One region of the Magnetospira thiophila genome, then DNA from elsewhere that is predicted to be linked to it. Evidence: predicted binding sites of a transcription regulator. Region 1 holds the regulator's gene; the other holds the start of a gene.

Evidence for each region. Region 1 encodes PhoB, which activates phosphate uptake and scavenging genes when phosphate is short. Its sites were predicted from a motif close to TNTCATAAAACTGTCA; they were not measured.
Region 2: the regulator PhoB is predicted to act here: its motif matches at 2,101-2,116, upstream of phnC (phosphonate ABC transporter ATP-binding protein).

What each region holds. Positions count from the first base shown of each region.
Region 1 covers NZ_BAAHXF010000002.1:164,542-168,961, reverse strand. Annotated here, with positions in the region: gene pstA (phosphate ABC transporter permease PstA) at 1-685, shown strand, start outside; gene pstB (phosphate ABC transporter ATP-binding protein PstB) at 732-1,514, shown strand; gene phoU (phosphate signaling complex protein PhoU) at 1,543-2,265, shown strand; gene phoB (phosphate regulon transcriptional regulator PhoB) at 2,296-2,988, shown strand; gene ACYQ1P_RS10395 (DUF1190 domain-containing protein) at 3,057-3,623, shown strand; gene ACYQ1P_RS10390 (glutathionylspermidine synthase family protein) at 3,623-3,919, shown strand; gene tnpC (IS66 family transposase) at 3,882-4,420, opposite strand, start outside.
Region 2 covers NZ_BAAHXF010000001.1:779,954-784,373, reverse strand. Annotated here, with positions in the region: gene ACYQ1P_RS03815 (B12-binding domain-containing radical SAM protein) at 1-1,118, shown strand, start outside; gene ACYQ1P_RS03810 (class I SAM-dependent methyltransferase) at 1,259-2,032, shown strand; gene phnC (phosphonate ABC transporter ATP-binding protein) at 2,194-3,063, shown strand; gene phnD (phosphonate ABC transporter substrate-binding protein) at 3,128-4,138, shown strand; gene phnE (phosphonate ABC transporter, permease protein PhnE) at 4,209-4,420, shown strand, end outside.

The DNA.
Region 1 (4,420 bases):
CGAGTTGGCAGGTATTTGGGGGGCCGCCGTGGGGTCGTTCTTCACCCTGTCGATCACCTTGCTGCTGTCCTTCCCCATTGGGGTGGCGGCGGCGGTCTATCTGGAAGAATTTGCGCCGGTCAACAAGTTTACCGACCTGATCGAGGTCAACATCAACAATCTGGCTGCCGTGCCCTCCATCGTCTTCGGGCTGTTGGGTCTGGCCGTCTTTCTCAATGTGTTCGGGTTGCCCCGCTCGGCCCCGCTGGTCGGCGGTCTGGTGCTGACCCTGATGACCCTGCCAACCATCATCATCGCCTCGCGGGCCGCCTTGAAATCGGTGCCGCCCTCCATCCGCGAAGCGGCGCTCGGCGTTGGGGCCTCCAAGATGCAATCCATCTTCCACCATGTGCTGCCCCTGGCCATGCCCGGGATGCTGACCGGCACCATTATCGGCATGGCCCAGGCACTGGGCGAAACAGCGCCGCTGCTGATGATCGGCATGGTCGCCTTCATCGTCGACATTCCGGCCTCCCCGTTCGACTCGGCGACTGTTCTGCCGGTTCAGATCTATCTTTGGGCCGATAGCCCGGAACGGGCTTTCGTGGAACGCACTTCAGCCGCCATCATGGTGCTGTTGGCATTCCTTATTTTCATGAACGCCGCAGCGGTTCTGCTGCGTAAAAAGTTCGAACGTCGCTGGTAGGAGCAGATCCGTGAGCAACGAACAATTGACGACCCCCAGCAAGACCCTGGGCACACCGTTTCTGAGCGAAGGCACGCCCAAGGTGGCGGCGCGCAACGTCAATGTCTATTACGGCGAAAAGCACGCCATCCGGGATGTCAGCATGGACATTGCCGAGAAGCAGGTGACGGCCTTTATCGGACCCTCCGGGTGCGGCAAGTCGACCTTCCTGCGCACCCTCAACCGGATGAACGACACCATCGACATCTGTCGGGTGACCGGGGATATCCGCATCGACGACTCCGACATCTATGACAAGAAAATGGATGTGGTGCAGCTTCGGGCGCGGGTCGGCATGGTGTTCCAGAAACCGAACCCCTTCCCCAAGTCGATCTATGAAAACGTCGCCTACGGACCGCGCATTCATGGCTTGATTGATCACAAGGACGAAATGGACGCCCTGGTCCAGTTCAGCCTTGAAAAAGCGGGCCTGTGGAACGAGGTCAAGGATCGCCTGGATCAGCCGGGCACCGGCCTGTCGGGCGGCCAGCAACAGCGTCTGTGCATTGCCCGCGCCATAGCCGTGCAGCCGGAAATCATCCTTATGGACGAGCCCTGCTCGGCGCTCGATCCGATCGCCACGACGAAAATCGAGAACCTCATCGACGAACTGCGCGAGAGTTTCACCATCGTCATCGTCACCCATTCCATGTCCCAGGCGGCGCGCGTTTCGCAAAAGACCGCGTTCTTCCATCTCGGCGATTTGGTGGAGTTGGACGGCACCGAGACCATCTTCACCAATCCGCAGGAGCAACGCACTCAGGATTACGTCACTGGCCGCTTCGGCTGAAGACGACGAGGCAACAAGGATCAGACCCATGTCGCAAACGACCAACCACGAACATACCATGCGCACTTTCGATCAGGAGCTCAAGGCCCTGGAGAACACCCTGGCCAAGATGGGCGGTCTGGTGGAAGCCCAGCTTTCCGATGCCATTCTCGCCCTGGTCCGCGGCGATACCGAATTGTCCATGGAAGTCATCGCCCATGACAAACGTATCGACGAGTTGGAATCCGATATCGACCACAAAACCCTGCGCATACTGGCCCTGCGCCAGCCCCAGGCCATCGACCTGCGGGGCGTGGTCAGCGCCCTGAAGGTGGCTAGCACCCTGGAGCGCATGGGCGATTACGCCAAGAACATGGCCAAGCGCAATCTGGCTCTGGCCAAGGCCCCGAATTTCAACGGTGCCGTGGCCACCATCTCGCGCATGGGCAGTCTGGTCCAGGAAATGGTCAAGAACGTGCTCGATGCCTACCTCAGTCGGGATGTCGCCATGGCGACCGATGTGTGGAACCGGGACGAGGAAGTCGACCATCTGCACACCAGCTTGTTCCGCGAACTGCTGACCTATATGATGGAAGACCATCGCAACATCACCGCCTGCACGCACCTGTTGTTCATTGCCAAGAACATGGAACGTGTCGGTGACCATGCGACCTTCATCGCCGAACAGGTGCATTTCCTGGTCGAAGGCAGTGTCCCCGATGAGGAGCGCCCGAAAGAGGACGAGTCCAGCACCATTGTCGTGACACCGTAAGCCGCAGCGGAACCCCGGAGTTCGAAACTGATGAAGCCGTTGATTCTTATTGTTGAAGACGAGGCACCGCAAGCCGAAGTGTTGCGCTACAATCTGGAAAAAGCCGACTTTCGCACCAGCATCGCCGGCAGTGGCGAGATCGCCCTGGCCAAGGTGGGGGAGGAGCCGCCGGATCTGGTCATTCTCGACTGGATGCTGCCCGAATTGTCCGGGCTTGAGGTCTGCCGCCGTTTGCGCGCCAACAAGGAAACCCGCGCCCTGCCGGTGATTATGCTCACCGCCCGCGGCGAAGAGGGCGACCGCATTCGTGGCCTCGACAATGGGGCCGACGACTACGTGGTCAAGCCCTACCTGCCCAGCGAGATGGTGGCCCGGGTGCGCGCCGTACTGCGCCGTTCCCGCCCCTCGCTCGGCGAAGACAAGCTCGATTACGGCGATATCTCCATTGATCTGCTGGAACACAAGGTCACCCGCAACGGCAAGCTGGTGCATCTGGGGCCGACCGAATTCCGCCTGCTCACCACCCTGATCGAGCGGCCGGGGCGGGTCTATTCCCGCGAACAGTTACTGGACATGGTCTGGGGCCGCAATATCCACGTGGAAGAACGCACCGTCGATGTGCATATCCGGCGTCTGCGCAAGGCATTGAACGATGACGATCAGCCCGATCTGATCCGTACCGTGCGCGGGGCCGGTTATTCCATGGACGAGGAAAAGACCTGACTCGGCTTGCGGTCGGGGGTAGGCTCTCCCATCTTATTTGAGTACCCCCCCTCGTGAGGAGAAGTTGTATGAAGCGTTCACGTCACGTCGCCCTGGTCATGATGGGGGCCAGTGTTCTGGCGCTCACCGCCTGTAGTGAGAGCGAAGTGGATGTGGGCGTCTTCGACAGCGTCGACCAATGCATGATCACCCCGGGCATGACCCAGGAACTCTGCACCGACGCCCTGGCCCAGTCTAAAGCCGAGCATGTGAAAGTGGCCCCCAAGTACACCGCCCAGGCCGACTGCGAAGCCGATTTCGGTGCCGGTCAGTGCGAGACGGCGCCCTATCAGACTCAATCCGGCGGTTCGGTTTTCATGCCCATGATGATGGGTTTCATGATGGGGCAGATGTTGGGCGGCAGGAGCCAGCCGCTGTATCGTTCCTCCGATGACGCCAAATCCTACCGCACCGCCGACAATAAGCCGGTAGCCACCAAAACAGGACTGACCAAGGTGCCGCAATCCCTGACCCAGTCCCCCAGCGTCAAGACCTCGACCATAAGCCGGGGCGGCTTCGGCAGTCGCGCCACCGGTCTTACGCAGACCGCGCGGATGCCTACCGGAAGTCGCAGCTTCGGCGGTTTCGGCGGCTGATGCAACGCCTCCCCCTGACCGAACGGGAAGACTGGAGAGCCACCGCCGCCGAGCACGGCTTCGATTTCCACACCTTCGACGGCGATCCCTATTGGGACGAGAGTGCCTGTTATCGTTTTTCCCTCGCCCAGATCGAAGACCATCTGGAAAACCCGGCGACGGAATTGGAGCAGCTTTGCTTCGAGGTGGTGGAACGGGCCATTGCCGATGATGAGGTGCTCCTGAAACGTAATTGCTCACCCCCTTGGGTGATGTCCGTCACGTTGCCACCGGCAGGGCGGTACCGTCAAGGGTGAGTCTGATGGCGGGGAGGATTCCGATTCCTCGTCGTCGGGCGGTTTCGAGGACGGATCTGACGTTGGCGTAGAGGGTGGCGCCCCACTCGGATCGGAAGCAATTGGTGACCTTGCGGAAGATGACGCATGGCCGGAGCGCCTGTTCGGAGCCGTTGTTGGTGGCCGGGATGGCGCGGTTGGTGACGAAGACGAAGAGGTTCTGGCGGAAGCGCTTGATGGAACGGAGCAGCTTCTCTCCGGCCGTGGTGGCGGGGACGATCTTCAGCAATTCGTCGAGCCGGGACTGGAGGCGGGAGTGATAGGCCGCCAGGGTCGCATCGGCCAAATCCGGTCGGCGCCGGCCGATGCGGGTGGCCCGCTTCAGCAGGGCCCCGAGGCCGGGAGCCAGGGCATCGTCGCCCGCGTCGATGGCATATTGGATGTCGCGCAGCAGGTGGGCGAGGCAGGCCTGATGGTCCTTGGCGGCCCACCCCATCTGCGCCGCCAGCCGGTCGGATACCC
Region 2 (4,420 bases), on a different contig from region 1:
CCGACCAGTATCGGGCGCTCGGGGCGACCGTGGTTTTCGGCGGGCATCACCCCACCTTCATGCCCGAGGAAGCCTTGCAGCATTGCGATGCGGTGGTGCTCGGGGACGCCGAGGGGGCCTGGGAGGACCTGCTGGCGGATTTTCGGGCCGGGACGCTCAAATCCACCTATCGCAGAAAGGAGGTCGGCGAACTGGCCGGTCTCCGGATGGACCGCAGCCTGTATCGGGGCAAGGGCTACGTCCCGGCCAGCGTCGTCCAGTACGGACGCGGCTGCAAGTTCACCTGCGAGTTCTGCTCCATCCGCGCCTTTTATGGCTCCTGCCTGCGTCAGCGTCCGGTCCGCGAGGTGGTCGCCGAAATCGAGGCGCTCAAACACCGGCACGTTTTTTTCGTCGATGACAATATCTTCGTTGATCGCGACAAGGCCAAGGAGCTGCTCAACGCCCTGGTGCCGCTCAAGGTCACCTGGTCGTGCCAGATTTCCATCGACATCGCCCAGGACCCCGAACTGGTTCGCCTGTTGGAGAAAAGCGGCTGCAACGGGGCGCTGGTCGGTTTCGAGTCGCTCAATCCGATCAACCTGAAACAGATGAAAAAGGGTTGGGGGCTGAAGCGGCAGGACTACGAGACCTCCATTCGAATCCTGCAAGACGCCGGGGTGATGATCTATGGATCGTTCGTCTTCGGCTACGACGCCGACACCCCCGACAGCTTCGAGGAAACGGTTGAATTCGCCATCCGCAACCGGTTTTTCCTCGGCAGTTTCGCTGCCCTGATGCCGACACCGGGCACCCAACTCTATGACCGTCTCCGCGACGAAAAACGGCTGCTGCACGACAAATGGTGGCTCGACCCGAATTTCCGCTACGGCGACGCGGCGTTCGAGCCGCGCGGCATGACCGCCGACCAGTTGACCGAGGGATGCCACTGGGCCAGAACCCAGTTCAACAGTTTGAGCTCCATCAACCGTCGATTCTGGGACCGCCGCACCAACCTGAAGAACCTGCATCGGGCGGCCTTCTTTCTCGGGGCCAATCTGGTGTTTCGCCGCGAGGCGCGGGTCAAGCACGGCAAGCCGCTGGGCAGTGTCGCCCCCCTGGTCCAAGGAAAGGGATGAGCCGCGTCAGGCGTCGGGGAAAGCGCGGCATCCGGATCGGATCGTTTTCGCTGGTGGGACATGGCCGTCTCAGTTAAAACAAGTATCAACTGGAAAATTTCGAAATTAACCAGTCATCATGCGCTTACGGGGGAAGTTAGATGAACTATGCTCACGACCGCGAACCCAATCTCGATTTTCAACAACGGGAACAGGCCCGGAGTGACGCCTTTTCACCCATTTGGCAGGACACCCTGCAAGACGTCTTCGCCGACGTCGCCCCCTACTATGACGTGGCCAGCGATTTCGCCAGTTTCGGCATGTGCAGCCGCTGGCGCAAAACCTTCATCAAATGGATTGAGGTTCAACCGGGCCATCAGGTTCTTGATGTTTGCGCCGGAACCAACGGGGTCGGGATCGCCCTGTTGAAGCGCCAGCCCGACCTGCGGGTCAGCGCCATGGATCGCAGCGCCGAGATGCAGAGCGTGGGACAGCAGCGGGCGCGGGCCAGGGGATTCGAGATCGAGTCCCATATCGGCGATGTGCATGAACTGCCGTTTGCCGATAACAGCTTCGACGTGATTACCCTGCAATTCGCCTCTCGACATCTCAAGATGATTGAACTGGCCTCGGAGATCCGCCGCGTCCTGCGTCCTGGCGGGTCGTTCTATCACAGCGACATGCTGCGCCCGGAAAATCCCGTGGTGGCCAAGCTGTATGGAGCCTATCTGAAGGCCTGCCTGTCGGGCACCGCGCTGGCTTTCCGCAGCGGGTCGGCCGCCTGGAGTTGCCGGGACTATTTCGTGCGCGCCATCGAAATGTTCTATTCCGAAGCGGAACTGACCCAGTTGCTCAAGGGGGTCGGCTTTTCTGAGGTGACCTCGCAAAGGGCACCGGGCGGAATCCTCGCCAGCCACCGGGCGATCAAACGGTGACCGCCTGCCGTCGTGGCGTCGTCCAGGTTATGGACGACTCCCGGCAAAGGTCCATGTTTTCCCCGAACCTTCAGAAAACCGTCATTTATCTCACATCTTCCTGACAGCTTTTCCTTCTAGACAATGCACAAGTCCTGCGTTGCTCAAGGAAGGAGCCTGCTTTGGTCGCGGTCACAGTTCGCAATCTGCACAAGACGTTCGGGAAGCAAAAAAAGGCATTAAAGAATGTCAGCCTGACCCTGGACAAGGGTGAGATGGTGGCCCTGATCGGGGCATCCGGTTCCGGCAAATCGACACTGATCCGGCACATTGCCGGGCTGGTGCCGGGCGACCGAGATTCCGGAATGATCGAGGTTTTTTGCTGCCCGGTGCAGGACAATGGCCGGATTTCCCGCGGCGTGCGCAAGCATCGCAGCGAAATCGGCGTGGTGTTTCAGCAGTTCAATCTGGTCGGACGGTTGTCCGTGCTGACCAATGTGCTGATGGGAGTGCTCGGCCGGGCGCCGGTCTGGCGCACCTGGTTCGGCATTTTCACCCAGGCCGAACGTCAGGCCGCCATGGCCGCCCTGGCGCGGGTCGGCATCGCCGATCATGCGACGCAGCGGGCCTCCAACCTTTCGGGCGGTCAGCAGCAGCGGGCCGCCATCGCGCGCACCATCGTGCAGGGGGCACGGCTGATTCTGGCCGATGAGCCCATTGCCTCGTTGGACCCGGCGTCGTCGCGCAAGGTCATGAACAACTTGGCCCGGGTCAATCAGGACGACGGCGTGACCGTCCTGGTCTCCCTGCATCAGGTGGACTACGCCATCAAATACTGCCCCCGCACCATCGCCATGCGTGACGGGGAAATTATCTTCGACGGACCAAGCGAGATGCTGACGCCGGAGTTCCTCCAGGAACTCTACGGGTCCGACGGCGCGGCCCTGACCGGGTCGAAAAAGAAGGTTCGCAAGCTGACTTCGGCCAAGTCGAAGCCGGGTCACCCGGGCGCGTTCGAGGGGGAAACCGCCCTGGCTTTCGGGGCCGGATAAGCAAACATCGGCCCGCAATTTTACCCCGTTCCTATCGAGAAAACCTCACACGGAGAACAAAGACATGGTTCGCAAAATGTTTTCGGCTGCCCTCGTCGCGGCAACCGCCCTGGCCACCACGGCCGCCCTGGCTGATTACAAGCCGCTGGATGGTGACCCCAAAGAAATCAATTTCGGCATCATCTCCACCGAGTCCACCGTCAATCTGAAGGAACAGTGGATTCCGTTGATGGAAGACATGGAAAAAGCCCTGGGCATGAAGGTCAATCCCTTCTTCGCGCCGGATTACGCGGGCATCATCGAAGGCATGCGCTTCGGCAAGGTGCATGTGGCCTGGTTCGGCAACAAGTCGGGCATGGAAGCGGTTGACCGCGCCGGGGGCGAAGTCTTCGTGCAGACCTCCAAGGCCGATGGCACGCAGGGCTATTATTCCCACATCATCACCAACGTGGCCAACAAGGACATCAACGAACTCAAGGACCTGTTCAAGTGCGACAAGTCCCTGAACTTCGGGATCGGCGATCCGAACTCCACTTCCGGGTTCCTGGTGCCGTCCTACTACGTGTTCGCCAAGAACGGCATCGACCCCAAGAAATGCTTCAAGACCGTGCGTAACGCCAACCACGAAACCAACCTGATGGCCACCGCCAACATGCAGGTGGATGCCGCGGCCAACAATTCCGAGCAGATCGGCCGTTCCCAGATCAAGGCCCCGGACGCCGCCGCCAAGATCAAGGTCATCTGGACCTCGCCGCTGATCCCGTCCGACCCGATGGTCTATCGCAAGGACATGTCCAAGGAACTGAAGTCCAAGATCAAGGCCTTCTTCCTCGGCTACGGCCGCCTCGGCGACACCGAACGCGCCAAGCAGGTTCTGGCCCACATCAGCGACGGTCAGGGCTTCTTCATGGAGAGCAACAACACCCAGCTCTATCCGATCCGTCAGCTCGCCCTGTTCAAGGACAAGCTGAAGATCGAAGGCAGTGAAGGCGCCTCCGAGGCTGAGAAGAAAGAAAAGATCTCGGCCATCGACAAGCAATTGGCCGACCTGGATATCCTGGTCGCCCATCAATAACCAACCCGACAAGAAGCGAGGCATCGGATTCCTTCCGGTGCCTCGTTGCTTGATGCAAGGACTCCAGCCCATGAGCAGCGCCGCATCCCAAGAGACGTTCCACGAACAGGTTCCGCCACGCGACCTGAAACGCTCGCTGATCAACCTTCTCGGTTGGGCCACCCTGCTCGCCCTGTTGAGTCTGTCCTGGGAGGGCGCGGACATGCGTCCCATGGCCCTGGTCAACGACGCGGCCAACATGGCCACCTTCGCCGGCGGGTTCTTTCCGCCCGATTTCACTGA